One region of the Pseudarthrobacter sp. CCNWLW217 genome, then DNA from elsewhere that is predicted to be linked to it. Evidence: predicted binding sites of a transcription regulator. Region 1 holds the regulator's gene; the other holds the start of a gene.
The links. The regulator HrcA, encoded in region 1, represses chaperone genes, less so after heat shock. The targets are predictions, from matches to a motif close to TTNGCACTCGNNNNNNNCGAGTGCNAA.
Positions count from the first base shown of each region.

Region 2: the regulator HrcA is predicted to act here: its motif matches at 12,200-12,226, upstream of V9L18_RS02690 (FmdB family zinc ribbon protein).

Region 1 covers NZ_JBBCBT010000018.1:16,345-25,851, reverse strand. The annotation lists gene lepA (translation elongation factor 4) at 1-947, shown strand, start outside; gene hemW (radical SAM family heme chaperone HemW) at 984-2,213, shown strand; gene V9L18_RS18165 (DUF4870 domain-containing protein) at 2,288-2,707, opposite strand; gene V9L18_RS18160 (DUF3097 domain-containing protein) at 2,807-3,652, opposite strand; gene hrcA (heat-inducible transcriptional repressor HrcA) at 3,840-4,853, shown strand; gene dnaJ (molecular chaperone DnaJ) at 4,935-6,062, shown strand; gene V9L18_RS18145 (16S rRNA (uracil(1498)-N(3))-methyltransferase) at 6,065-6,847, shown strand; gene V9L18_RS18140 (GerMN domain-containing protein) at 6,856-7,776, opposite strand; gene V9L18_RS18135 (PhoH family protein) at 8,167-9,252, shown strand; gene ybeY (rRNA maturation RNase YbeY) at 9,249-9,507, shown strand, end outside.
Region 2 covers NZ_JBBCBT010000002.1:17,750-37,630, reverse strand. The annotation lists gene V9L18_RS02760 (LysR substrate-binding domain-containing protein) at 16-996, opposite strand; gene V9L18_RS02755 (MFS transporter) at 1,098-2,384, shown strand; gene V9L18_RS02750 (Lrp/AsnC family transcriptional regulator) at 2,509-3,012, shown strand; gene V9L18_RS02745 (MFS transporter) at 3,044-4,288, opposite strand; gene V9L18_RS02740 (Lrp/AsnC family transcriptional regulator) at 4,458-4,994, shown strand; gene V9L18_RS02735 (DUF1761 domain-containing protein) at 5,005-5,430, shown strand; gene corA (magnesium/cobalt transporter CorA) at 5,471-6,466, shown strand; gene zapE (AFG1/ZapE family ATPase) at 6,466-7,017, shown strand; gene V9L18_RS02720 (ABC-F family ATP-binding cassette domain-containing protein) at 7,014-8,594, opposite strand; tRNA gene V9L18_RS02715 (tRNA-Ala) at 8,660-8,732, opposite strand; gene V9L18_RS02710 (hypothetical protein) at 8,858-9,793, opposite strand; gene V9L18_RS02705 (GNAT family N-acetyltransferase) at 9,892-10,512, opposite strand; gene galU (UTP--glucose-1-phosphate uridylyltransferase GalU) at 10,519-11,424, opposite strand; gene V9L18_RS02695 (5-formyltetrahydrofolate cyclo-ligase) at 11,511-12,128, shown strand; gene V9L18_RS02690 (FmdB family zinc ribbon protein) at 12,289-12,561, shown strand; gene V9L18_RS02685 (RcpC/CpaB family pilus assembly protein) at 12,873-13,499, shown strand; gene V9L18_RS02680 (AAA family ATPase) at 13,610-17,836, opposite strand; gene guaA (glutamine-hydrolyzing GMP synthase) at 17,967-19,556, opposite strand; gene V9L18_RS02670 (DUF3817 domain-containing protein) at 19,656-19,881, opposite strand, start outside.

The DNA.
Region 1 (9,507 bases):
CGGATGCCAAGCCCATGGTCTTCTCCGGCCTGTATCCGCTGGATGGCACGGACTACCCGGTGCTCCGCGATGCGCTGGAGAAGCTGATGCTCAACGACGCCGCACTGGTGTATGAGCCAGAAACGTCCGCCGCTCTTGGATTTGGCTTCCGCGTGGGCTTCCTTGGGCTGCTCCACCTGGAAATCACCAGGGAACGGCTCGAACGCGAATACAACCTCGACCTGATCTCCACAGCCCCCAACGTGGAATACGAGGTGACGCTGGAGGACAAGAAGGTTGTCCATGTGACCAACCCCAGCGAATACCCCTCCGGCAAGATCGCCGAAGTCCGTGAGCCGATGGTGTCCGCTACCATCCTGGCTCCGAACGAGTTCGTGGGCGCCATCATGGAGTTGTGCCAGAGCCGCCGCGGCGTGATGGGCGGCATGGACTACCTGTCCGAGGACCGTGTGGAAATCCGGTACCGCCTGCCACTGGCCGAGATCGTCTTCGACTTCTTCGACATCCTCAAGTCCAAGACCCGCGGCTATGGCTCACTGGACTGGAAAGCGGACGGCGAGCAGGTGGCCGACCTCGTGAAGGTGGACATCATGCTCCAAGGCGAGCAGGTGGATGCGTTCTCGGCCATCACGCACCGCGACAAGGCCTATGCCTACGGTGTAATGATGACTACCAAGCTGCGCGAACTGATTCCCCGCCAGCAGTTCGAGGTGCCCATCCAGGCTGCCATCGGTTCCAGGATCATCGCCAGGGAGAGCATCCGGGCCATCCGCAAGGACGTTCTTGCCAAGTGCTACGGCGGTGACATTTCCCGAAAGCGCAAACTGCTGGAAAAGCAGAAGGAAGGCAAGAAGCGCATGAAGATGGTGGGCCGCGTAGAGGTCCCGCAGGAAGCCTTCATTGCCGCGCTGACCACCGACGAGTCCAAGGACAAGGCCAAGAAGTAGTGATGACCGTGGCCGGAACCACCGGAGGCCGCACCCGTGCCTAGCGTTCTTCCCCTCGGCGACCCCGCGCCGTCGGACGGTCTGCTGCCCGCCCAGGCAGCGGAAGGTTCGGCGGACCGGGCGTTCGGGCTGTACGTGCACATTCCGTTCTGTGCGGTCCGCTGCGGATACTGCGACTTCAACACCTACACGGCCACGGAGCTGGGAGGCGGCGCGTCGCAGGATGCCTACGCCGCCACGGCCGTCTCAGAGGTGGACTTCGCAGCAGCAGTGCTGCGGAACTCCGGAATTCCGGACCGGCCGCTGAGCACCGTGTTCTTCGGCGGCGGGACGCCAACGCTGCTTCCGGCCGGGGACCTGGCCCGAATTCTCGGCGCTGCCATTGGCGAGTGGGGCCTGGAGCCCGGCGCTGAGGTCACTACCGAGGCCAACCCGGACTCCGTCACCCCGGAATCCCTTGCCGTCCTCAAGGATGCCGGATTTACCAGGGTTTCCTTCGGAATGCAGTCCGCCGTGCCCCATGTGCTGAAGGTCCTGGACCGTACCCATACCCCCAGCCGCGTGCCGCAAGTGGTGCAATGGGCGCGGGACGCCGGACTGGCTGTGAGCCTGGACCTGATCTACGGCACACCGGGAGAGTCACTGGACGACTGGCGGTACTCCCTTGAGACGGCCCTGTCGTACCAGCCTGATCACATCAGCGCCTACGCGCTGATCGTGGAGGACGGTACCAAGCTGGCAGCCCAGATCCGCCGCGGTGAAGTCCCCGGAATCGACGACGACGACCACGCGGACAAGTATGAACTCGCGGACCAGCTGATTCGCGAAGCGGGTCTGAGCTGGTATGAAGTCAGCAACTGGTCACGGACGCCGGAGCAGGCGTGCCGGCACAACCTGGCCTATTGGCGCGGCGACGACTGGTGGGGCATCGGTCCCGGAGCCCACTCGCACGTGGGCGGCGTGCGCTGGTGGAACGTCAAGCACCCCACCGCCTACGCCGGCCGGTTGGCTCAAGGGCTCTCGCCGGCAGCAGGGCGGGAAACGCTCGACGACGGCACCCGGGACATGGAGCGGATCATGCTTGAGGCACGGCTCGTCTCAGGTGTGGGCATCAGTTCGCTGGGGGAGTCAGGCCGGAAAGAAGTGGCTGGACTCATCGCCGACGGGCTGGTGGACCCTGCCTCCGCCTTTCAGGGAAGCCTCGTCCTGACGCTGAAGGGCCGTCTGCTGGCTGACGCCGTGGTCCGCAGGATCCTGCCGGACTGACGCGGGAGTCGTTTCCTGCAAGCCCGGCTCGGGACCTCCTGACGCCGCTTAGCGGAGCCAGCGGAAGCTGACCCTTATTTGATCCACCGCAGGTTGTACTGGTAGCGGTGCGGCTGGCCCCGGTTCACGTGGATGCCGGCGGCAACCGAGTAGCAAGTCAATGCGATCCAGATGAGGGTGGCAATCACGGCGAAAATGTTGCCGACCACAGGGATGAACACCAGAAGGTTGGCCACAACGGCCGCGATGGTGGGCGGCAGGCTGAAGTTCAGCGCCTCCTTGGATTCCTGGGCGGTAAACGGCCCACGTTCCCGGAAGATGAGGTAGATCAGCAGCGACGGCACGCACCCGAGGATGCCGCCGAAATGCGCCAGGGTTGCCCACTGCCGGTCTTCGCTGGCCGTTAGCGGCAGCGCATTTGCTGGAACGCCATGGTACTCGGAGCGGCCCTGGCCGCTCTGGTTGTCCCTGTGTTCGTGTGCGTTTTCTGCCACGGTGTCTTCCTTCGAAAAGCAATGGTGCGGGGGTAGAACATTCAAAGTTACAGTGTGCCGGGCTCAAGCGCACTGGCAACTGCAGTACCAAGAATACTGCTAGGGAACGGTGAGGAAGTCGATGACCTCTTCAACCCTGCCCAGCAGCGAGGCTTCAAGGTCTGCGTAGCTGCGGACCGCCCCCAGGAGTTTCTGCCAGCCCAGGCCGATATCTTCCTTCGTGGAATGCGGCCAACCGAACGCCGCGAGGATGCCGGTCTTCCAGTCCTGGCCACGTGGGACCACCGGCCACCTTTCAATTCCCAGCACGGAAGGCCGGATGGCTTGCCATACGTCAACGTACGGATGCCCCACAATCAGGACATTGCCGGCAGCGCCCGGGGATGCCATCACGGCATCCGCAATCCGCGATTCCTTGGAATCGGGAACCAGGTGGTCAACGAGCACTCCAAGCCGGCGGCCCGGCCCCGGTGCGAAGTCTGCCACGGCCGCAGCGAGGTCATCGATTCCATGCAAAGGCTCGACGACGATGCCCTCCACCCGGAGGTCGTCTCCCCAGACTTTTTCCACCAGTTCGGCGTCGTGCTTTCCTTCCACCCAGATCCTGCTGGCCTTGGCCACCTGGGCGCGCTGACCGGCTACCCGGACCGAGCCCGAGGCCGTCCGCCCGGCCGGGGCGGTGGCTTGCCGCGGCGCCGGGGGCATCAGTCGGATCGGCTGTCCCTCCAAGAGGAAACCGAATCCGAGCCGGAAGGACCTTGATTTGCCCCGCCGGTCCTCAAGGGCCACCACATGCATTCCGCCTGACTTCTCGACCCGCGTGACGGCGCCCACCCAGCCGGACTGGACCTCTTCCAGGACCATCCCGCGCTCTACCGGGACTTCAGGGAGCTGATTCCTCACGGGGACGGCGATCTCCCGGGGACCCCAGTTCTGGTACTGCATGGATGTGTTCCGCCTTGCCTAGATCCTGGCCCGGAATTTCGCCCGGAGCGGTACCAATGCTAACAACGGGGTGAGTCATATTAGACTGTTAGCACTTAGGCATGTCGAGTGCTAAGCCGCGCCAAGACGGCGGCCGGTGCACGCGCCGGGGAAACCGGCGGCCTGTGACCATGGATGGAGGTGGAGTGTGAGCGAGCCGCGCAAACTTGAAGTACTGCGTGCCATCGTTGAGGACTACGTGCACTCCCGCGAACCTGTGGGCTCGAAGGCGCTGGTCGAACGCCACCATTTGGGCGTCTCCAGCGCCACGATCCGCAACGACATGGCAGCCCTTGAGGACGACGGCCTCATCACCGCCCCGCACACCAGCGCCGGACGCATCCCCACAGACAAGGGCTACCGGCTGTTTGTCGACCAGATTTCGGCCATGAAGCCGCTGTCACCGGCAGAACGCCGTGCCATCCAGACCCTCCTGGAGGGCCCGGACGATCTCGACGACGTCCTGGAGCGCACTGTCCGGCTGCTGTCGCAGTTGACCAACCAGGTGGCAGTGGTCCAGTACCCGCACCTGAGCCGCGCCACGATCCGGCACATCGAGTTCGTGTTGCTGGCTCCCCGCCAGGTCCTTGTTGTCCTGATCGCCAACACCGGCAAGGTGGAGCAGAAAGTGGTCGACGTCGGGCAGGACCTTGGTGACGACGCCCTGGCAGGTATTCGGGGGCGGTTCCTCGGTTCGCTCGCAGGGACGCCGCTGAGCCAGTTGACCCAGTCGCTGCCGGCAGTTGTTTCCGGCCTGGGCCCAGGACAGCGGCAGGCTGCGCAGGCCCTGGCGCACGGTCTGGAGGTCCTTGCCCACAGCAGCCGCGAAGACCGCATGGTCATGGCCGGCACCGCCAACCTCGCACGGTCCAACGTCGACTTTCCCCTGAGTATCGGCCCGGTGCTGGAAGCGCTTGAGGAACAAGTGGTCATGCTGCGCCTGTTGAGCGAGATGGCACAGGATCCGCGCGGCGTGACGGTCAGCATCGGCCGCGAAAACCCGTACGACGGGCTCACCGAAGCGTCGGTGGTCGCCACGGCGTACGGCCCGGACAGCACAGCCAAGATCGGGGTGCTCGGTCCTACCCGCATGGACTACCCCACCACCATGGCAGCAGTCAGGGCCGTGGCCCGCTACCTTTCGAGGATTCTGGGCCCCTGACAGCAACTGGCCGGGCCCCAGGCAACAAGAGCAGTACAAGCAGTCCGACTGCAGCAGTACAAACAGGAAGAGATACGAACTTTGAGCAGCCACTACGACGTCCTTGGAGTCTCGCCGGAAGCCACCGGGGAAGAGATCAAGAAGGCCTACCGCAAGCTGGCCCGCACGCTCCACCCGGACGTCAACCCCGGTGAGGATGCCTCGGACCGCTTCAAGGCCGTGACCCACGCCTACGAGGTACTCTCCGACCCGCAGAAACGCAGGGTCTACGACACCACCGGCAACGAAAACGGTACCGACAACGGCTTCGGCGGCGGCGGTTACGCCGGACAGGGCTTCGCCTTCCAGGACATCTTCGATACCTTCTTCGGCGCTGGCGGATCGCAGGGTCCGGCATCACGGGTCCGGCGCGGCCAGGACGCCCTCATCAGTGTCCGGATTGAACTCCGCGACGCCGTGTTCGGGGTCAATAAGAAGCTTGAGGTGGACACCGCAGTCGTTTGCCCCACGTGCAACGGCTCCTGCTGCCGGGAGGGAAGCCACCCGGAACGCTGCGACATTTGCGGCGGCAGCGGCCAGGTCCAGAGAGCGGTCCGCTCCATCCTTGGCCAGGTCATGACGGCCGCCCCCTGCGGCAGCTGCGAAGGCTTCGGCACCGTGATCAAGGACCCCTGCAACGAATGCAGCGGGCAGGGGCGGATCCGTAGCCGGCGGTCAATGACCATCAAGGTCCCTGCAGGCGTAGCCACCGGAACCCGCATCCAGCTGTCGGGCCAGGGCGAGGCAGGCCCGGCCGGCGGCCCGGCCGGTGACCTGTACGTTGAGATCCGGGTCAACAACGACGCCACGTACGTACGTGACGGCGACGACCTCCATGCAACGCTCAACATCCCCATGACCGCTGCCGCGCTGGGAACCGAACTTTCCCTGGAAACCTTCGACGGGCTGCAGGAAATCGACGTCAAGTCGGGAACCCAGTCAGGGGAGATCATCACCCTGCGCGGCCTGGGCGTGACACACCTTCGCGGATATGGCCGCGGCGACCTCAAGGTACACCTTCAGGTGGAGACCCCGGCCAAACTGGATTCGGCGCAGGAAGACCTGTTGCGGCAACTGGCCAAACTGCGCGGCGAGCAGTTCACTGAGGGCAAACTCGCGGCCAGCGGCGGCGTCTTTGCCAAGCTGCGGGACCGGCTCGGTAACCTGTAGGGGTGAGCAATCCGGTTTTTTTTAGCGCTCCCGGGACGCTGGACCACATGGTCCCAGGGGGCCACTTTGTCCTGGAAGGGGCTGAGGCGCGGCATGCGGTAGCGGTCAAGCGGCTTGCCCCCGGCGAGTCCGTGGACATCGCAGACGGGGCCGGCAAGCGGTTGACCGGCACGGTCGTGGCGGCGTCGCCGTCGGAGCTGACAGTGGAGTGTTCGGCGCTGACGGTCGAAGAAAAGCCCGCCATCCGGCTTGTCCTGGTGCAGGCGCTGGCCAAGGGCGACCGAGACGAGCTAGCAGTTGAAACTGCCACCGAACTGGGGATTGACGCGGTCATCCCGTGGCAGTCCGAACGGTCCATCGTGAGGTGGAAGGGCGAACGGGCAGCCAAGGCACATGCCAAGTGGCAGTCGGTGGCGACGGCGGCGGCCAAGCAGGCCCGGCGGGCCTGGATTCCTGAGGTGCGCGCCGCCGTCGAAACCCCCGGACTGGCAGCGGCTGCCGGCGTGGCCGATCTCGCAATCGTCCTGCACGAGGACGCTGTCCGGCCGTTACGGTCCGTTTTGGAGAATTGGCAGGCGGCTGCGAACGGCAGCGAAACCCGCGAAATCCTGCTCATTGTGGGACCGGAAGGCGGGATCAGTCCGCGTGAAGTGACCAGGCTGTGCAGTGCCGGTGCCGTAACGGCGCTTCTGGGGCACCACGTCCTCAGGTCGTCCACCGCCGGCCCCGCTGCAGTCGTCCTGGCCAGCGATGTGTTGGGCCGCTGGTCCGCACCTGGGCTCTGACAGTCGAGCTAGCGCACGCTGAAGCTGCGCGTATCAACGTTCAGCTCCTGGTCGTTTCCTGAGGTGTCCGCCTGCGCGACGCGAAGCTCATAGTTGCCCGGCGTGAGGGTTAAGGCCAAGGTAAAAACTCCGGACTGGGCGGCCTCGGTCGCGGCTGTGGTTTCCCCGGTCAGGTACGGCGTCTTGTCGCCGTTGTCTTCCTCGCGCAGGATCCGCCAGCGGAGCTTGCCACCGGCCAGGGTGTTGCGGCCAGTAATCTTCACGCTGCCGTCGGCGACTTCTACGTTCTCCTGCGGATCGATAATCCAGACCGGCGCCACCATGCCCGGGCTCCGGGACATGAGCGTGCCGAGGCGCACGTGGTCAAAAGCAAGATAGTCCGTGTGGCCGTCGACCAGGATCATCACCTGGATCTGCTGGCCGGAGTCAATGAGCCCGGAACTCGCCCCGGCTGCCGTGGCCGTATAGACGAGCTGCTGGATGGCGCGGCCGGCCATGTCGGCGTCGAGGTTGCTGTTGAAGGCATCTTCCGAGACGTCCACTGTGATGACGTTTTTGCCCGAGATGGACGTGGCCAGTTTCTTGGGGTTCTGCCATGGGGTAAAGAAGTCCGGGTCCAGCGGTTTATCAGACATCATGGCCCGCAGTGCCCTTGTAACCGGGTTTTCCTGTTCGGGCACGTCCCTGAACTCGCGGTACAGGAAAACGTTGCTGTTGCTGCGGCCGATCCAATAGACGGGTGCCTTGTTCGACGACTGTGTGGTCTCGAGCGGTGCGCTGGTGGCCGGCACCCCTGGCGAGGTGTTTTCGGTGCCCTGGCTTGAATTCTGCACCACAGTGGGCTCCGGCCCTGGCTCCGCGATGCAGCCCGTGAGGATCAGGACGGCAGGCAGGAGGCTCAGCAGGGCGGTGGAGCGGATGCGCCCCAGGGCAGTACCCAAGGCAAGGGGCGTTTCTGGTCCCGGCACGGTGATGGCACTATCCTTCCTGGCAGCGATGATGCAGCCGGTCCCCGGACGGCCTTGAATTTCCAGCATTGCATAAGGAAAGTCGCCTCGGTGGCGCAAGACGGCTGCCCGGTACAACTGCAACGGGAACGATATGAGGCCGATATGAAGTTGATACCTAATGACGGCAACTTCCCGCCCACATGGGCCGTTCCGGCACTGGCGGAAGGCTGCCCCCAGCCGCTGACAGCGGCGCGCTGGCGTAAGATGGTATGAATCCGGAGACCTCCGACGGGCGGGACCACACGCCACGGCGGTCTGCGGGATTACGTACTTGAACTGGAGGGGACCATAGGCCTGCGGGCCAGCACCATGACTGAATCAGCTAACGGAAAGCGCCGGCTGAACACTGAGCGCACCGCAGGAGAATTTCCCCACACCCTTCCCGGCATCCGGACGGAGGTGGTTGTCTTTGATAACTCCGATCAGATGGTCCAGTCGCTCGGTAGCCACGATGAGGCGTTGCGTTTCATCGAAGATCAGTTTCCCGCCGTCAATTTCCATGTGCGGGGCAACGAACTGTCCATCAGCGGCCCGGCGGCCGATGTCCCCAGGATCATGCGGCTGCTACAGGAGGTCCGGGGCCTGGTAGCCCGTGGCACGGTGATCAGCCCCGCAGTGCTGCAGCAACTGGTGGCGCTGCTGCGGAGCCAGTCCCTGCAAAACCCGGTCGATGTCCTGACCCATGACATTCTTTCCAGCCGGGGCAGGACCATCCGGCCCAAAACGCTGAACCAGAAAAACTACGTAGACGCGATCGACGCCAACACGGTGATTTTCGGCATCGGTCCTGCCGGAACCGGCAAGACTTACCTCGCCATGGCGAAGGCCGTCCAGGCGCTTCAGCAGAAGGAAGTCAGCCGCATTATCCTCACCCGGCCGGCCGTCGAAGCGGGGGAGCGGCTTGGTTTCCTGCCCGGCACGCTCAGCGACAAAATCGACCCCTACCTCCGTCCCCTCTACGACGCGCTGCACGACATGATGGACCCGGAGTCCATCCCGCGGCTGATGGCCGCCGGCACCATCGAAGTGGCGCCCTTGGCCTATATGCGCGGACGTACGCTCAACGATGCCTTCATCATCCTTGACGAAGCGCAGAACACCACACCCGAACAGATGAAGATGTTCCTGACCAGGCTCGGCTTTGGTTCCAAAATGGTGGTGACCGGGGACGTCACCCAGGTGGACCTGCCGTTTGGGACGCGTTCCGGATTGCGGATCGTGGAGGAGATCCTGCGCGGTATCGAGGACATCAATTTCTCCGTCCTGGACGCGACGGACGTCGTACGCCATCGCCTTGTCGGTGACATTGTGCAGGCGTACAGCGTCTGGGACGATGTCCAACGGAACCGGGTGAAGCACTCGGTGAGCCGTGAAAAGCAGGGGGAGCGGGCATGAGCATTGAAGTGAACAACGAATCCGGTATCCAAGTGGACGAGGCGGAGCTGGTTGCACTGTCCAGGTACATCTTTGGCCAGCTTTATATCCACCCCCAGGCTGAACTGTCCATTCTCCTCGTGGATGAACCAGCGATGGAAAAACTTCATCTTGAATTGATGGACGAGCCCGGTTCCACAGACGTGCTCTCCGTCCCCATGGATGAACTGACCCCTGGAACTCCGGACCGGCCCACTCCGCAGGGAATGCTGGGTG
Region 2 (19,881 bases), on a different contig from region 1:
GCCGCCGTCACCATTTCATACGCTGCGGGATTGGACGAGGCCTGCCAGCAGCTGTGGTCCCTCCTTAAGGACCATCTCCCGGAAAAGCCGGACAGCGTCAGGTTCGGCATCGGGGCCGGGTTTACGCAATCGCCACGCCAGTCCGATTTCCCGGAAGGCCAGGCCTGACTCAATTGCCACTTCGACCCAGCCCAGGTTGCCGGTCTCCGGGCTGACCTCACGGCCCGGGCCGCTGCCGCCGGGCGGGAGGATGCTCACGCCAAGCCCGGCCGATACCAGCCCCCGCACCGTGTGGGAGTCCTGGCTTTCAAAGGCGATGCGCGGCCGGAAGCCTGCTTCGCGAAAGAGTGCGTCCGTCAGGGAACGCAGGCCATAGCCGGACCCCAGTGCCACAAACGGATCGGTCCGGATGTCCTGGATCCGGGCGCTGCGGCGGGACGCCAGCGGGTGGGAGTGATGGACTACCAGCCGGAGCGGTTCGCGGTAGAGCGCTGCCGACGAAACGGAGCGGCCTGCCGGCGCCACGGGAGCAGTGAGGGCCAGGTCCGCCTGTCCGGATGCCAACTCCGCGAGGCAGCTGTCCCTTGCACCCTGGCTGAAAGTGAAACCTGCTTCGGGGTGGCGGCTGCGGAAGGCGCTGACCAGCAGCGGCAGGGTGGCCTCGCCGAAGGTGTGCTGGAACGAGATGGATATCCTTCCGCGTACGACGTCCGATTCGTGCCGGACCAGGTCCAGCCCGGTCTGGAATTCGTCCAGCGCAGCTTCGATGAATGGAAGCAGTGTCCGGGCGGCGGCCGTCAGGCGCACTCCCCTGCCGTCGCGGATCAGGAGTTCGGTTCCGACGGCGGCGCTGGCGCGGCTCAGTGCGCGGCTCACCGTGGACTGCGGCACGCCCAGGAGCTCGGCCGTTTCGGTGATGTGCTGCGTCCGTCCCAGCTCGGCAAGGAGAGGCAACAGCGGGAGCAGTTGGGCCATTTGTTTCTGGTCAGCGTCCATGGAGCCACCTTTCCAGCCGGTTATTCCGTTCCATTTTTGATATGAAATTCAAGGCAAACATGCATTGGAAGCATATATTGCCCGGCGTCTATCGTGGAGAAATGGGCACAGATCAGCGTTCGGCCGGCAACGGGAGACCAGTTCCGACGTCGTGGGAAGGCCATCCGAAAGGCTCCGCTGCGTACGGGAAGGTCCTGGCTGGCCTGGCCTTTGCCGGCGTCGCCACATTTGCCCAGCTCTACTCCACGCAGGCCGTGCTGCCGATGATGGCAATCGACCTGCGGATTACAGCTGCCGAGGCCGGGCTCACCATTTCACTGGCCACTGTTGGGCTGGCGGTCACAGTCATCCCCTGGTCCTTCCTCGCGGACAGGATCGGACGTGTGAAAGCTATGGCCCTGGGTATCAGTGCCGCCACGGTCCTCGGCCTGCTCGTGCCACTCGCCGAAAACTTCGGGATACTCCTGGGGCTGCGGTTGCTGGAGGGAATGGCTTTGGGAGGGATACCTGCCATCGCCATCGCCTACCTCAACGAGGAAGTCAACAAGGCACATGCTGCCTTGGCGGCCGGAAGCTATGTCGCGGGAACCACCCTCGGCGGCCTCGCCGGAAGGCTCGTTGCCGGGCCCGTCGGTGAACTCTGGGGATGGCGGGCAGCCGCGTTAGCGGTGTCACTGCTGGCCACCGTGGCAGCGGTACTGTTCCTGCTGCTGGTCCCCAAAGCCCGGGGGTTCACGCCGGCGAAGGCGGCAGGCCTGCGGGGCGCGTTCAGGACGCTTGCCGGCCATGTCCGTAACCGGAGGCTGCTGGCCCTGTATGTCCAGGCGTTCCTGCTGATGGGCGGCTTTGTAGCCGTCTACAACTACCTCGGCTTCCGGCTGGCCGCCGCTCCCTTTGGCTTGCCGGCCACGTTGATCAGCCTGATCTTCCTGGCATACCTGTCCGGAACTGTCTCCTCACGCTGGGCAGCGGGATTGACCCTGCGCTTCGGGCGCCGGAATGTCCTGTTGGGAGGCGTATTCCTGATGGTGGCTGGGCTTGCCCTGACCCTCACACAAGTGCTGGCAATCATTTTGCTTGGCCTGGTGATATTTACTGGCGGCTTCTTTGCAGCCCACAGCATCGGCGCCGGCTGGACAGGCACCATCGCCTCGACGGGCCGGGCGCAGGCCGCGTCGCTGTACAACCTCTCCTATTACCTCGGCTCCAGTGTCGTCGGCTGGGCTGGCGGGCTGGTCTTCCAGTCCTGGGGCTGGCCGGCCCTGGCAGCAACCGTGATGGCGCTGGCTTGCCTCACCGCGGTAACTGTCGCCGTCGCCCATCCCTGGCGTGAGACCCGAACGGCCCCGGAACCGTCCGCCGGCTCACAGGAAGCTGCTGCTGCTTAGTTGCGAACTATCGGCTGGCCGAGCCTAAAAGTACTGGCGATTATTCGGACACCCGGACTGCCCGCGGGGTGAATGGGCGGAATGGGACGTCTAGGATGAACTCAGCACACTTTGAGGAGATCCCATGAGCAGCAACGCCAAGAACGTCCGGACCGGGGCCCATTCCGAACCCCTGGATGCCATCGACGAGCGGCTGCTCGCGGCCTTGGTTGATGATGCCCGGATCTCCAACAAGCAGCTTGCCGAACTCGTGGGCATCGCGCCCTCGACCGCGCTCATGCGCACTCGGGCGCTCTCCGAACGCGGCATCGTGCAAGGCTTCGAAGCCAAGCTCAGCCTGTCCGCCATCGGACGGTCCGTGCAGGCACTCGTGGCCGTCAGGCTCAGGGCCCACGACCGGGACCAGATCGACCGCTTTACTGCCCGCGTCCCGCATCTTCCGGCGGTCCTGTCCACCTTCCACACCTCAGGATCCGTTGATTACCTGCTGCACATCGCCGTGGCCAGCACCGAGGACCTGCGGGACTGGGTGCTGGACAACCTGGCGACAGACCCTGTGGTTGGCCACACGGAGACAACCCTTGTATTCGACCACATCCAGGGAAACCACGGGCCGCTGCCCGAGTAGCCACTGCCCACGCTCCCGCACTGAGCGTGTGCTAGCGGCGGGCGCCCCGAACGGCCGTCCGCAATGCGAGTGCAGCGATCGCAAAGGACGCGGCGCCGCACAGCACCACAAAGCCGGTGACAGACGCTGCCAGCCCGAACACCGCCGTCGCCCATCCCAGTCCCAGTACCGGGACGGCGCTTCCCAGGTACGTGATGACATATACCGTGCTGATGACCTGCGCATGATGCGCCGATTCCACTTTGGCTGCGACGTCGTTGAAGACCACGCGGAAGGCCACCCCCTGCCCCAACCCGGCACAGATGCTGGCGGCAACCAGCAGCAACGGACTGTCCCAAGCCGCGGAGGCAGCCAGCAGCAGCACCGAAACGCCCAGTACTGCCAAGCCCGCCGGGACCACATACCGGCCGCGGGCACGGAGGAGCTGGCTCAGGGCGGAGGCGCCCAGCGTCAGCCCCGCCAGGGCACCGATGACCGGGCGGGACTCGGCATGCACGATCTGGGCAAAATAGCCCGGCGCCAAGGACAGGCAGAATCCAAAGACTGAGAAGCTGAGGAACCCGACGGCGGCCGCGAGCCAGAAAGCCCCCCTCGCCTCCGTGGACACGGACGGCCGTCGCGGCGCCAGCGCCTTGAACGGGCTGGCGCCGTCCCCAGGCATGATTGCCGGCCGGGCCTGGAGCAGGTACAGGGGTACGAGCAGGACGGCAAGCAGCGCGGAATGCACGTAGTAAGGTGCCGTCGTGTGCTCGGGCAGCGTGGACAGGAGTCCACCAATGGCCGGACCTGCCGCCACACCTCCCGCGGAGGCCAGGAGGGTAAAACGCGAGGCCCATTCCGGGCGGGTGGGCAGCAGCTCCCGCAGCGCGGCGGCACTTGCCCCAGTGGCCAGCGCCACCGCCACCCCCTGCAGGGCGCGCCCGGCGGAGAGAGCTGCCAGGCCATCCGCATGCGCGAAAATCCAGCCACCGGCAAGCCCCACAACAACAGCAAGGATCAATGCCGCCCGCCGGCCGATGTGATCCGACCAGTGCCCCGCCAGCATCAGGGTGGATACGAGGGCGAGCACGTAACTGGCGAAGGCAACGGTGATCCCGAAAGACGAAAGCCCCAATCTGGCCTGCAGCAGCGGATACAGGGGTGTAGCCAGGTTCGCGCCTACCAGCAGGGTAAAAATGACGGTTCCGGCGATAACCAGCCGTGCAGTTGTGGAAGCATCCCAGCCCGCGCGGCCAGCGGGGGCTGGACGCATGCGGAGTTCACTGAAAACTGTCAATCTTGTGCCTTTGCTTCGACCGGCGCCGGGTGTCCTTGTGGGATCCGGCGGCAGGGTAAGAACGGATATCTACAGATTGCGGCACAACTGCCCGATTGATCCTTTGTTCATGCAAGAATTGGTCAAAATCATCAATTCCTAGCCACATTCATGCCGGAAAGTGAGAGTTTTGAACAACACCCTTGACCCCACCGACCTGAAGATCCTGCTGGAGCTGATCCGCGATCCCCGCGTGCAGATCGGCGAACTCAGCGACTCTCTGGGTATCGCGCGCAACACTGCGCAGTCGCGTGTACGGCGGCTGCTTCGTGCCGGCGTCCTCCACGACGGCGGCCGCGAGATCGACCTCGAGGCGGTGGGGTACGACGTCGTCGCCTTCGTGACGATTGAAGTCACGCACCGGGAGCTCGACGGCGTTGTGTCGGCATTGCGGCTCCTCCCCCAAGTCCTGGAAGTCCACGAAATTTCCGGGCGGGGCGATGTCTGGTGCCGTGTGGTGGCCACGGACACCCACAACCTGCAGGCCGCGCTCCGCCAAATCCTCAGAATCAAGGGCGTTATCCGGACTGAAACCGTCCTGGCGCTCCATACGCACATCCCGTACCGGACCGAACCGCTGATCAGCAGGCTGGCACAGGGCGGGCAAACCCAGGCAACACGGCCGGCCCGGCCCCCCAGGGCCGCCCACGGGCAGCCAAGCGACTAGGCTTTCGAGCATGGATTGGCTCTCATATATCTCGCAGATCAATTGGCTGGCCGTGCTGGTCGCCTTCATTGCAAGCATGGTTATCGGCTTCGTCTGGTACCTGCCGGCCGTGCTGGGCAACAGGTGGATGGCCGCGATCGGCAAGACGGAGGAGGACCTCAAGAACATCAGCGGCGGCGCCCGGATCTGGATCCCGATGATCGTCGCGGCAGCCCTGACAGCCATTCTGCTTGCTGTCCTGATCAGCAAACTTGACCTGGACAATGCCATGGCCGGAGGGTTCTTCGCCCTGGTCCTGGCCTTGGTTTTCCGCGCGGGTGGACATGTCATCCATAACGGCTTCGCCGGACGGCCAGCCGCGGTCACCCTCATCGACTCCGGCCACGACCTCCTGGCGATGACCGTTGCTGGTGCGATCATCGGAGCCATGTCCTGAACCGCCGTCGCGCCGCCTCACCGAAAGGACCCTTCCACCGTTGACGATTATCGACAACGCCGTCTATGTGGACGGTGTCCGCAGCGCTGAGCCAGAGTCCATGGAACAGACATTCGAAACGCTCGCCCACCACGGGGGCATGGCCTGGATCGGGCTGTACCGGCCGACCCAAGCGGAGATGGCCGCCGTGGCCAGCGAGTTCGGCCTCCATGCCCTGGCGGTCGAGGATGCGATTTCCGCGCACCAGCGCCCCAAGCTTGAGCGGTACGAGGACAACCTCTTCACCGTGCTCCGGCCGGCCCGCTACCTCGATGCCACCGAAACTGTGGAATTCGGCGAGCTCCACATCTTTACTGGCCGGAACTTTGTCGTCACCGTTCGCCATGCCGAGATGGCAGGGGTGGCCACGGTGAGGCGCCGGCTGGAGTCGCGGCCCGAGCTCCTCCGGCACGGCCCGGAGGCTGTCCTTTACGCTCTGCTGGACAAGGTAGTGGATGACTATGCCCCCGTGGTGGCCGGGCTCGAGAACGACATCGACGAAATCGAAGACCAGCTGTTCAGCGGTGACAGCACGGTCTCACGCCGGATTTACGAACTCGCCCGGGAGGTCATCCAGTTCCAGCGCGCGATCCACCCACTCCCAGGCATGATGCAGCAGCTCAAGCGCGGGTTCGAGAAGTACGGGGTGGAAACGGAACTGCAGCACAGCCTCCGTGACGTGGAGGACCACGTAGAGCGGGTCATTTCCCGTGCCGACTCTTTCCGCGACCTCCTCCAGAACGCGCTGACGCTGGACGGGACACTGACCGCCAACCGCCAGAACGAGGCCAGCGCCGAGCAGAACGAACAGGTCAAGAAGATCTCGTCATGGGCGGCGATCTTCTTTGCGCCTTCGTTCGTGGCCGGCATCTACGGCATGAACTTTGACCACATGCCCGAACTCCACTGGGCTCTGGGCTACCCCATGGCCATTGCCTTGATGGCCGGGACGGCAGGCCTGATGTACGGCATCTTCAAGAAGAAGGGCTGGCTCTGATGCCGGGCCCAGGGAACGATGGCGCTGCTGCGGCGGCGCTGGTCCATGGCCGGATCATCACTCCCGGCACAGATCACCAGCTGGGCACCTACGGGTTGTTCCCGCCGTCGGCCGCCCAGCAGCGTATCCTGACGCCAGCCACCGCGCCGCTCACGGCCAAAAACGCTGAGCCGGACCTGCTGTGGGTGGGATTTGCCGAGCTCTGCGGGGGCGCTGCGGCCCTGGCCGACTACCGGGCGTTGGCGGACCAGCACAGCACGTGGGTCATCGACGGCGTTCCGGACCCCGAGGCGGTCTCGGCAGACATGGCCCTGGGCTGGATCCGCTTCGCCAAAGCCGTGGAGGCCCTCCGGGAGCGGGGCCGGACGCTGTTCCTGATCGGGCGCAGCCCCCTCGACTGGGACCGCGCGACCGTCGCTTGGCGGGGCGCCCACATTCCTGGCACTTCAGACGTGCCGGAAGCGATGGCCAGGATTGCCCGACACCTGGCGGTCCTAATGCGGGTGGAATCGGCCGCCGAGGCGGTTCCGGAAGGTATCTCCGGAAGCTAGGCGGCGTGAACGCCGATTTCCGCACCGTCGCCGAATACAAGACGGCGATTGGCTACCTTTTCAGTGAAGAACCGGTCGTGGCTGACTACCACCACGGCGCCGGGGAAATGCAGCAAGGCGCGTTCCATGACTTGGGTGCTGGAGAGATCCAGGTGGTTGGTAGGCTCATCCAGAAGCAGGACTGAGGCCCCGGAGAGCAGGCACTGGGCCATTGCCACGCGGGCACGCTGGCCACCAGAGAGGTTGCCGATCCGTTGCTTGAGGTCGGCATCGGAAAACTGGAACATCGCCAGAAACCGGTGGACGGATTTTTTCGTCGCAGTCAGCGCCAGGCTGTCGGGCATCGCGTTGACCGCGTGGGTGACCGTGTCGTCGTCGTTAAGCTCTTCAAGCACCTGGTTGTACGAGACCATGCCCGCTCCCTTGGCCCACGAGACCGAACCGGAATCGGCAGGCTCCTCGCCCGTGAGTGCCCGCAGGAGGGTGGACTTTCCGCTGCCGTTGGCGCCGATGACCGCGATCCGGTGCCCGCGGCCAATCTCGAAGCTTAGGTCTTGGAAAAGTGTCCGGCCGTCATAGGATTTGCCGAGCGAATCCACCCTGCACAGCACGTCCTTGACGTAGAGGCCGCCGTAGATCTCCGTGATGATCTGATCCACGGGCCGGGGCGTCCGCGACTTCTTGATCCTGGCCAGCTGGTTGGCCAGCCCCTTACTGGCCGCTTTGGCAGCCTCCCTGCGGTCCGAGATGCCCTCGGCTTCGAACGCCAGCAACTCGGACTCGTGCAGAAACTGGCTTTCCAGGCTCTTGAGCCGGAACTGCTTGGCTACGACGTACTCAGCGAAGTTGCCCGGGTACTCATGCAGGTGGAAGTTTTCCACCTCCACGATGCGGGTGACAACGGAGTCCAGGAATGTCCGGTCGTGGGAGACGATGATCGCCGCACCCTTGAAGGTCCGGAACCAGCCCTCCAGCCATTCGACGCCGGCCACGTCCAGGTAGTTGGTGGGCTCGTCCAGCAGAAGCACATCAGGGGCCTCAAGCAGGATCTTGGCCAACGCGGCGCGGTTCCGCCAGCCACCGGACAGTTCATCGATGGAGCAGACACGATGGGCGTCGTTGAATCCCAGGGTGGTGAGCACTTTGTCGATGCTCCGCTGGTAGTCCCAGCCGTCCAGCCGGTCCATGTCCTCGAAGAGCTCCGATTGGCGGTGGATAAGGATGTCCAGTTGAGCATCCCCCGGCCCTGCGGCGATCTCGGCGTCGATGGCCGCCAGGTCAGTTTCAATGTCCTTGATGTGGTTGAACAGGCCGTCCAGGACCTCAAGGATGCTCGCCTCGCCGTCCAGTTCCGAGAACTGTGAAAAATAGGCGGTGCTGACACCCGGATCCAGGCTGATGGTGCCGGCATCCGGTGCCATCTGCCCGAGGATGAGCCTGAGGATGGTGGACTTGCCTGACCCGTTCCGGCCGATGAGGCCCACCCGGTCTCCCGGTTCAAGGCGGAAGAATGCTTCACGGAGCACCGGTGTTTTTTCGAAGCCGACGCTGACGTCGTTCAGCCGGATCAAACTCATTGACTCTGTCCAATCCAGGGAAGGTTCGTGCGCAGGAAACCGTCCGTATCAGACAGCCAAGTTTGTGGAGCTAAGGGGATTCGAACCCCTGACCTCTTCGATGCGAACGAAGCGCTCTACCAACTGAGCTATAGCCCCGGAACCGCCCGCTCTCCGGTGGGAGCCGCGGGGCCGGTGACCCTAGGCTACAAATTTTCCGGTCACTTTACCAACCGGGAGCCGAAAAGACTCCTTGGCCTGTGAGTCCGGCGGGCAGCAGGATGTCAGGCGCGCCGGCGCTGCAGGACGTCGTCGAGATTGCTCAGTGCGCTCTGTGCTTTTGTCAGCGGCTTCGCGGCTGGCGCGACCGCCGGCGCGGCCGGAGCGCCCTGCTTCAGGGAGGGCTTGCCTACGGCCTTGGGCGACTCGGGCAGGTCCAGGGGCTCGGGTGCGGGCCGTTCGGCTTTTGCCGCGTCGACGTAAACCGGTTTGGGGACATCAACCGGTTCCCACGTTTCTCCGGCAGGTACTGAATCCTTGGCCGTGCTGGCGCTGGTGTCGCCGGCTTCGAGGGCAACGGCGAGGGCAGCCTGGCGCAGTTCAGCGGCCGTCAGGGGCTTGGGTTTTGGCCGGTGGGCTTCGGCGTCGAACAGCTGGCTTTCCGGCTGGGGCCCGGGCTGAGGTGCCGGGGTCTGCTCCGGTTGACCTTCACGGCGGGCCGGTGCACTCATCGCGGACCTGAACGCGGCACTGACCTTTTTCCTGCGGTCACGGACAGCAAGTCCACGCAGCAATGCCAACGATCCAAAGGCGGCCAGGAAGGCAAGAACCGGCAACAGGGGCGTGCCCAGCCCGAACGGCAGAAGCACACCGGCAATGACTGCGGTCAGGAGGGCAATGAGTGCCAGCAGCGCAATGGCCGTACGGCCGTAGCGGATGCGGAATCCACCGGTCCCTGCCCTGGCCCCGGGCTCCGCGGCGGCGTCCAATGCGGCTACGGGGCTCTTCCTGATGTCCATGGCTTTCTCCTGCTGGGCGGTGATGTTCATGACCGTCCCGGCTCTCGGGTCCGATGATTCAGTAGCTGGTGCGTCCGCCGTCATCTCGCCTGCGGCTTGAAACTGGTGCCGGCGGTTCCGGAGAACATACGGGGCAACCCAGACAATCCAGAGCACAACGGCGACCACAAGGATCACTGAGCTGCTAAGGGGGAAGTCCACAATCAAAACCGTATGAGCATTACGCCAAGCCCTGCGGCATTAGCCACGGTGTGTCGCCGGCAACGTGGCAAATCAATGGATTTATGACGGCGCGGGACCTAGGAGGGGCGGGACGCCAGCCAGCGGGGAAGCAGCCCATCCGGGACTTCTTCCGAGGTCAGGGCGAAGGTCCGGTGGTCTGCCCACTCCCCGTTAATATGCAGGAAGCGCGGCCGGTAGCCTTCGTCGCGGAAGCCGAGCTTTTCAACGACGCGCAGGCTGGGGCCGTTTTCCGGACGGATGTTGATCTCCATGCGGTGCAGCCCCAGAACCTGGAAGCAATGATCCGTAGCCATAGCTACGGCCGTTGGAGCAATGCCGTGTCCGGCCCGCGCCTGGTCCACCCAATACCCCAGCGTTGCCATCATGGCCGAACCCCACACAATGGATGACACTGTCAACTGGCCAACGATGGCGGGAGCAGCTTGCTGGGGACGCCGCTCCGTGATGAGGAACGGCAGCGCGGTGGACTGCGCCGCCTGGATCTTGAGGGACCGCACCATCTGCCGGTAGTCGGGCAGGCTGCCGCCAGGAGCCGGGTTGGACGCCTCCCAGGGAGCAAGCCATTCGCTGTTCCGCCCCCGGACCTCGGTCCACTCCTTTTTGTCCCGGTACCGGATAGGGCGCAGTACCAGGTCCCCGCACTCCAGTGTGACGGGCCAGATGGGGCCGGCGCGCACGGTGCGTTACTTGGAAAGACCGGCGGTGAAGCCGGGCAGCCATTCGCGTAGACCGGGCCCGAGGTCGTCGCTGTCGATTGCCAGCTGGACGCAGGCCTTGAGGTAACTAAGTTTGTCGCCGGTGTCGTAACGGCGGCCACGGAAGATCACGCCGTAGACCCCATGGCCTTCATTGTCGCCAGCGGCCAGTTCCTGCAGTGCGTCCGTGAGCTGAATCTCGCCGCCACGACCCGGTCCGGTGCGTTCCAGTACGTCAAAAACAGCGGGGTGCAGGACGTAGCGCCCGATGACGGCGAGGTTGGACGGCGCTTCCTCCATGCTCGGCTTCTCCACGAGCTCGTTGATCCGCACGTAGCTCTCACCGTCGATGTCCTGGATGTCAGCGCAGCCATAGGCGCTGATCTCTGACGGTTCCACCTCGATCAGGGCGACGACTGACCCGCCGGTTTTCGCCTGGACTTCGATCATGGTGCTCAGCAGTTCGTCCCGGGCGTCGATCAGGTCATCGCCCAGCAGGACGGCGAACGGTTCGTTGCCCACGTGCTGCTTTGCACGTAGCACCGCGTGGCCAAGCCCATTGGGGTCGCCCTGGCGGACATAATGGATGTCGCCGAGGTTGCTGGCGGCCTGGATCGAGGACAGTTTGGCGGTGTCGCCCTTGTCCGCCAAAGTAGCTTCCAGCGCCGGAACCCGGTCAAAGTGGTCTTCGAGGGCCCGTTTGTTGCGTCCGGTGATCATGAGGATGTCGTGAAGCCCCACTTTGACGGCTTCCTCGACGACATATTGGATGGCAGGTTTGTCGACTACCGGGAGCATTTCCTTAGGCATGGCCTTCGTGGCAGGCAAGAACCTGGTGCCGAGTCCCGCTGCAGGAATTACGGCCTTACGTACTGTCTGGTTGGTGGTAGTCACTGGACTAATCTAGCGGAGGGAACATTCAGACAGTAATCATTGGCCCGGTGAAGCCCGGCCCCGGACAACGGGAAGTTGAGCCATTCATGACCGCCGGCAACAGCTCGTACAAGGAACAGATCCGCGCGCGGCACAGGGCTGCACGTGCCGCCATGGACCTCGCCACCCGCGAGGCAGCTGGTGCCGGAATTGCGCACCACGGCCTCCACTGGGCTGAACAGTGCTCAGACGGAATGCCATCCACGTTTTGTGTCTACCTGGGGGTCCACTTCGAGCCGCCGACCGTCCCCCTCATCGACGCACTTCACGGCCGAGGGCATAAGGTTCTGCTGCCAATCTGCGAACCGGGGCGCAGGCTCAGTTGGGTTTTCTGGGCACCGGGCGGTGAACTGGTCCGAAGCAGGTATGCCCCCATACTCGAGCCGGCAGGGACACGCCACGGACTCGACGTGATGGCAGGGGTGTCGGCGCTGTTTATGCCCGCCACCGCCGTGGACCGCGACGGCAACCGGATCGGACAAGGCGGCGGCTACTACGACGTTTTCCTCAACTCCCTGGACGGCCTGCGGCCTGGCCTGCCTTCAGCGGCAATCGTCTATGACCAGGAAGTACTGCCACAGGGCAGCATCCCCGCGGAGGACTTTGACAGGAAGGTCCCGGCGGCCCTCACTCCCTCCGGTGTCGTTCCGCTCCGCACGGCTTGAGCAGCATCGGCTCCGCGGTTGGCCTTCGGAGTTGGCCTTCGCAGTTGGCCTTGGCGGCAGGGATGATAGAATTGGCACTCAGGCCCTGCGACTGCTAATGGACGGCAAAGATCGTCCTGGCAGCACGGGACCTCTCGTTTGCCCAAGAGGAGGAGCACCAGTGCCAACGTATGCGTACGCCTGCAAGGATTGCAGCCATGCCTTCGACATTGTCCAGTCGTTCACGGACAGCACACTGACGTCCTGCCCCGAATGCCAGGGGACCTTGCGCAAGAAGTTCAACAGCGTAGGCGTGGTCTTCAAAGGCTCCGGTTTCTACCGCACGGACTCACGGGACAGCAAGGGAAGCGCTGTATCGCCCGCCCCTGCTGCGCCAGCTGCTCCGGCACCTGCCCCGGCCGCTGCTGCTGCTGCTGCTGCTGCTGCAAGCTAACGACCAACCCAGCTCATAAGCCCCTGCGGTAATGGTTCCGTGCTGGGCGGGTTTCCAGGCTAATTTAGCCTCCCCTGTTTCCGACGCCTTTCCTGGGCCCCCCAGCAATCCCGGCTTCAGGTTGTCCACATAGCCTTCAACCGGCCTGCCCTGGACCCGTCGCCCGGAACTAGCGTGGGCCTATGCCTGTCCCACTGTTACACCCCTATCAAAGAACCCGCCGCAGCAGAGAAGCCAATGCGCCCGGGCGCCAACCCCGCAGGACCGGTCCCCAGCCGGCCGGCCGTCCGCCCGGCCGACGGCTTGGCCCTTTGCTGGCCAGGAACCGTCGCCTGGCCATAGCGTTCCTGCTGTGCGTTGCGGCCGCCGTTGCCGTCCATCAGCTGACTCCGGCCCCTGCCGATTCGACGACAGCACTCGCAGCAGCCAGGGATCTTCCGGCCGGTTCCTCGCTGGCGCCCTCGGACGTGGCCGAGGTAAAAGTGCCGCCGGGGATGTTGGCTGCGGGATTCATCCGGGGCAGTGCCGAGGCAGAGGGAAAGCAGTTGGCTGCCCCGCTCCGCAAAGGGCAGCTCCTCACTGACGCCCAACTGCTGGGACCCGGCCTGCTCACGGGAACTCCCCCAGGGTCCGCTGCCGTTCCGCTGCGGATGGCGGACCCGTCATCCATCCAGCTCGTGTCACCGGGCCAGCTGGTCAACGTGGTGCTCACGGGCACCAACGGTTACGACCAGCAGGCTCCCCCGGAGGTTCTGGCGACGGCAGTCCCGGTGCTCTGGACCTCGGGCCAGGGCGGCAAGACCGGGGAATGGCTCGGTACCGCCGAGACAGACGGCCTGATCGTGGTGGCGGCCCGCCCTGAGCAGGCAGCCCGCCTGGCGGGTGCCTCCACGCAGGGCAAGCTGTTTTTCGTCCTGGTGACGCAGCCACCAGGTTGAGCCAGCCCGCCTGTTGTCCGGGGGCCTATGCCCCTCGGCTGCCAAGCTGTCTCGGTCGGGCGGCGCCCCTCAGGCAAAGGTCTCGCGGTGACCTAATGGACGCGTTGCCGTCAGCCCCAGTGCGGCGGCTTCTGCTCCTTCAGCCAGGCGTCGTGGTCGTCCTCCGAACCATCGCCCCAGCGGCGGGGATCGTCTTCAGCGGCTTTGTTGGGAAGGATGCCCTCGGTGCCTGCGGCAGCCTGCGCCGAGGCCGGAGTGGATGCTTTGCCCTCGTGCGCCGTGTTGTCCTGGCCTGCGTTTTCCTGCGCGGTGCCCTCGCCGGCCCGTTTGCCGCCAGCGGCATCCTCACCGGCCGGACCGGCGGTGCCGTGTGTTGGGGTCATAATGACCGCCTCCTCCTTATCCGGGCGTGCGGCCCGGTGCTGTTGGTTCTCCGGCGCGCTAGGCTGCACCTGCTGCCGGTGGTCGGCCCGGACGGGACGGGCAGGCTCGAGGCCAACATTCCCGTAGGCCTCAAGTGAAAGCGGGTCGACGTCGTCATCGAAGAAATTGGCTGAGGCAGTGACCCGGCCAGGCAGGACCACTTTCTCCAGGCCCAGATATCCGGCAATGCGGTCAGCACAGGCCGACGGGTCGGTGAAGACCTCAATGGTCCACAGCGGCATGTACCGCCACCCGAGGCGCTCCAGCAGTTGGGGCCGGAGCCTGCTCCGCTCGCGGACGCTCATGGTCCGGTACTGCTCGGTGCCGTCGGATTCGATGGCCACCGGCCAGGGGGTCTCGGGGTCGTCCTGGCCCATAGTGCTGAGCGGGTCCGCCGCGGCTACGACGTCAATGACGCCGTCGTACTGGTGCCAGACACGGGCGCCGCGGGCACGCAGGCGGTCTCCGAGGTCCGCTACCAGCGGGTCAGCGCCGAGCGCCTGCTCGCTGGCCGCTGCCCGGGACGCAGGCGTGCCAAGGTTGGTGTTGCCGGCGATCTCGCGGTCCAGCAGCTCGTAGAGGTCGACCGCGCCGTGGGTCAGCCTGGTGTGGTCCAGGTCCTCGGGCCGGAAGCAGGTCAGTACGTGCAGGGACCTGCGGGCGCGCGTCATGGCGAGGGCGAACTTTTCGCGGCCGCCCTCTGCGGACAAAGGACCGAAGTTGTGCAGGGCCCGGCCGTGCGGCGTGCGTCCGAAGCCAGGTGAAAAGATCACGTGGTCCCGGACCAGGCCCTGCGCGCGCTCAAGATCAACAACGCGGAAGGACTCGGGGCCTGCTCCGAAGAACCCGGCCAGGCCGGGATGGTTGGGCAGCTGCAGCCTGATGGACTCGCCAATCCTGGCCGCATGCCGGAGGCTGGCCGTCACCACGGCCAGTGACGTGCGCGGGCGGAGCCGTGCGTGTTCAAACACCAGGTGTACAACGCGGTTGACCTCTGCCACGACGGATTCAACACCCTCGTGGTCGGCGCTGGGCAGCCCCGTGCCGTCCGGCAGGTACTCGACCAGCAGCGCCCTGTCCAGACCCGTGGCGGACTGGCCTTCGGGGAGTCGGCGGAGGCCGCCGTCGTAGAAATTCTTGCTGAGCTGGAGGACCAGGTCTTCGTCGACGGCCCGGTACACAAAGTTCAGCCGCCAGACGGGCAGCACGGCCGACAGCGCAGAGAAGGCGCTCTCCACCCGTTGGTGTGCCGTTTCGCCGGCTGCGAGTCTTTCCACTCCCACAGTGAATGTACGCGGGCTGGCAATCCGGGAATCACCGAAGGCAATGACCTGCTTGGCCCGTGCGATGGAAGGCAGAACTGCCTGGAGGGACGTGGCTTCAGCGTCCAGGACAACCACGGCGTCAAAGCGTTGCTCGGCCGGTAGGAGCCCGGTCATCAGGTACGGGCTCACGGACCAGACAGGCACCAGCATGGGCACCAGCGCGGGCGCTTGGGCGGTCAGCGCGGACAGTGTGACCCGGCCGTCCTTCAGCAGGCTCCGAAGCAGGGCAGCCTGGCGCGGATGTTCGGCGATGGCGGCACGCCACCGCTCGGACAGGTCCCAGCGAAGGCGGGCGGCACCGCTGGCGACATGCGCGTTGTCGGCGAGCCTGTATTCGGCCTCCAGCTGCCGGAGGGCGTCGCCGTCGGACATGGCGAGGTAGTCGTCGCCGCTGATCATGGCTTCCAGGGCGGACTGCCACCAAGCGAGTTCAAGCTCCGCTGCCACGGACCCGGCCGGGACCTCCCGCTCGGCGAGGTCGTTTAGGAGTTCCCCCAAGCCGTGTTCGCGCATGTTCTCTACCAGCAGCGTGCGCTCGGGCAGGGTTTTCAGCGTCTCGGTGTCGGCGACCAGCCGCTCAAGGCGTTCCATGAGTTCCGGATATGGCGTGGTTGCCAGGGAGCCGCCTGCCTCCGTATGGCGCATGGCCTCCCCCAGCTCAGTGAGCTCACGGTCCAGCGACCGGTACATCATGTTCATTTCGGCAAGGCCGGACGGCACGGCGGGGTGGCGCTGGGTTGTGGCATAGCCGGACCACAGTGCCCGCTGTTCCTGCACGAGAATCAGGGAGCTGTGAAGGTCCGCGATGTGCACGCCGGGACGGACGTACTCCTTCGCCACGCGGCGCAAGCGGGAACGCTGCATGGACGCCATGTCGATGTTCCGCTCACGCCGCCACGCCGAGGACGCGGTCGCCGAAATCAGGTCATGGACAGGGCGGTCGAAAATGTCCGGCGTGAACTTGTCCAGGCTTTCGCGCACCGCCATGAGGAGCTCAAGCTGCTCACCCCATTCGGCAAATGAAAGGCCAAGGCGGATTTCGGCGTGCTCTGCAACAGCGTTCATCCTCTCGCGCAGGACCGGCAGGTTTTCCTCCACGGAGCGGGCCAACTGCTGGGCCTCTTCGGTTTCCTTGCGGGTGAGCAGCCTTGCCCCGTGCCAGGGGCTGGTGGTGGACGCGCGGCTGAAACTGCCCAGCTCAGCGGCACGGCGGAGCCGGCCGGCGAGTTCGTCACGGTCCCGGATGTTGTCCAGGACGCTCCGCTTGAGCCGGACCGTGGTGGCCGGGGCCGGCTGGATGGAGGTTAACTCAGCCAGTGACTGCATGGCCTGGTAGGGCGAGCACCCCCAGCGCTGCCGCACGTTGTGCAGGGACGCCACATGGTCCGTCAGGGCGTGGCGGTGTTCGGTGAGGGTTTTATGCAGGTTGCCAAGCTGGGGCTCGAGGGACTTCTCATTCCGGACAATGGCCCGGACGAGCTGCGCCTTGAGCTGCTGCGGAGTAGCGGTCCCTGAAAGCTGGAACATGATGGACTCAAGCCCGAGGGTCTCCAACTGGGCGGACACTTCGTTGAGGCTGGCACGGCGGTCCCCGACCACCAGCACGGTCTTGCCAGCATCCACCAGAGTGCCGATGGTGTTAATGGCGGTCTGCGTCTGGCCCGTCCCGGGCGGGCTGCTGACCACCAAGGAGTCCCCCGCACGGGCGGCGTCCAGCACGTACTGCTGCTGCGCGTCAGCGTCCAGCAGAAGCAGTTCATCGGCTGGGTGGCGCTGGTCGACGCCGGGGAAACGGGAGACGTCCGGCTCGTCCACGTCCACCACGGCACCGCTGGCAGCCGTAGCCAGGGCGGCAACCAGTGGGTTCCCTTCGTTGATCCATGGGTCGTCGAGGTTTCCGGACAAATCGGCGAAAGTCGAGACCAGCAGGTTGTGCTGCGCCTCCGCACCATGAATCGGCCTGATGAGCGTCGCCAGCCGGTCCAGCACCGGTTGTGGATCGAAGCGGGCAGTACTGTACGCAAGGCGGGTGACGGCGTTGACGTCGAACACAATCCCGTGGATGTTCTTCAAGTGACGGACCAGCGCCGGATTGATGTGAGCCTGTTCGGTGAGCTGCAGTTCGTAGTCATCTTCCCCGGGGCGCACCGTCAGGGAGATCGCTGTGAGCATCACCGGCGCGGAAATGCGCTGCGGTTTACCCCCGACGGCGGAGGTCCACACCACCGTACCGGCGGACAGGTAGCCGGCGTCGATACCGCGGTCATTGCCGAGTTCGAAGATTTTGGAGCGGATGTTCCGGGATGCCCGAGCCGCGACCACGTACTGCTGGTGATCCCGGATCAGGGTTGAGAGCCGCGTGCGGCGGCCCGCCATCAGCTGGGCAAGACCGGATGGGTGGGCGTGGGTGAGGTCGATGGAACCCTCAGGTGTCTTGGTGAAACGCAGCATGGTGTCTGCCCCGGTGACGGGCTTGAGACCGGACAGCCATTTCCTGAACTCCTCGGAGCCCTCCGGGTGGCCTTGACCAACTGACACTACTGCCTTCTTTTCTGCGTTTTCACGTGACGCCCTGGACCATACCGGCATACTTTCGAGCGTAGCCGCAAAGATGCCGTAGTGAGAGACCGCAACACTGATCATGCCAAATTGCGGAGTAATTCCCCGCATAGCGACCAGTGGCCGGCCTCCGCTTCGGAGACCGGCCACTGTCAGGACGCTATTCCCATTCGATGGTTCCCGGCGGCTTGCTGGTCACATCCAGCACCACGCGGTTAACGCCTTCCACCTCATTGGTGATCCGGTTGGATATCCGGGCCAGGAGGTCATACGGAAGCCGTGACCAGTCCGCGGTCATGGCGTCTTCTGAGGAAACCGGGCGAAGGACGATCGGGTGGCCGTAGGTTCGGCCGTCACCCATGACGCCAACGCTGCGGACATCTGCCAGCAGGACAACCGGCATCTGCCAAACGTCGTTGTCCAACCCTGCGGCTGTGAGCTCTGCCCGGGCGATGGCGTCCGCCTTGCGCAGCAGGTCCAGGCGCTCCTTGGTGACTTCGCCGACGATGCGGATGCCGAGGCCAGGCCCCGGGAAAGGCTGGCGGCCAACGATTTCCTGCGGCAGCCCCAGCTGGGCGCCGACGGCACGGACTTCGTCCTTGAAGAGGGTCCGCAGCGGCTCGACGAGTTCAAACTGCAGGTCCTCGGGCAGGCCGCCCACGTTGTGGTGACTCTTGATATTGGCCGCACCTTCACCGCCGCCGGATTCGACGACATCGGGGTACAGCGTTCCCTGGACCAGGAACTTGATCTTTTCGCCGTGCGCCGCAGCCTCGGCGATGATGGCCAGTTCAGCCTCTTCAAAGGCGCGGATGAACTCACGCCCGATGATTTTGCGCTTCGTTTCGGGATCGCTGACGCCGGCCAGTGCGGCCTGGAAGCGCTCCTGCTCGTTGGCAACGTAGAGCTTGACGCCGGTAGCCGCCACAAAGTCCCGTTCCACCTGTTCGGCTTCGCCTTCGCGGAGCAGGCCGTGGTCCACGAACACACAGGTCAGCTGGTCGCCGACTGCTCGCTGGACAAGTGCTGCCGCGACCGCAGAGTCGACGCCGCCGGAGAGGCCGCAGATGACGCGGGCATCGCCGATCTGCTTGCGGATGCGCTCCACCTGCTCGTCCAGGATGTTGCCGGTGGTCCAGTTGGGTTCCAGTTTGGCGCCCTTGAACAGGAAGTTTTCCAGCACCTGCTGGCCGTAGGCCGAGTGCTTCACTTCCGGGTGCCACTGCACGCCGTACAGGCACTTCTCTTCATTGGCGAACGCTGCGACTTCGGCACCGGCGGTGGTGGCCAGCACTTCGAAGCCTTCCGGCGCCTCGTGAACGGAGTCGCCGTGGCTCATCCAGGTGTTCTGGTGCTGCGGCATTCCTTCCAGCACGGAGCGGCCCTCGCCGAGGATGGTGGTTTGGGTGGAGCCGTACTCGCGCAGGCCGGTCTTGTCGACTTTTCCGCCCAGGGCATTGGCCATGGCCTGGAAGCCATAGCAGATGCCGAAGACAGGAATCCCGGCTTCAAAGAGGTCAGCGCCGACGGACGGTGCGCCGTCCGCGTAGACACTGGACGGGCCACCCGAGAGGATGATTGCGGCCGGGTTTTTGGCCAGGAGCTGCTCGGTGCTGTAGGTATGCGGAACCACTTCCGAATACACATTCGCTTCCCGGACGCGGCGGGCAATCAGCTGCGCGTACTGGGCACCGTAGTCAACAACCAGCACCGGCTTCTGGGAAGTCTGGGATGCAGTGGGAGTAGTCACCGTACTAGCCTACTTTGCGCGGTTGCCCGGCCGCACATCCAGGGCCGCCGGTGTGACGGACAAAACGTCCGACGGCGGGACGGCCGCCGTGCCGCCGCCCTAGTAGCGCTGGGGTGCCTGCGGGTTGGCAGTCAGCTCCGCCTCGACCTCCGCGTGGAATCGCTTCTCCACAATGAACGACAGGAACGGGACAACGCCGCCCAGGGCCAGCACGATCAGTTTGGCGAACGGCCAGCGCATCAGCGACCAGAGGCGGAAGTTGGACATCAGGTACACGACGTACATCCAGCCGTGGACGATCAGCACGGTGACAGAGATGTTGACG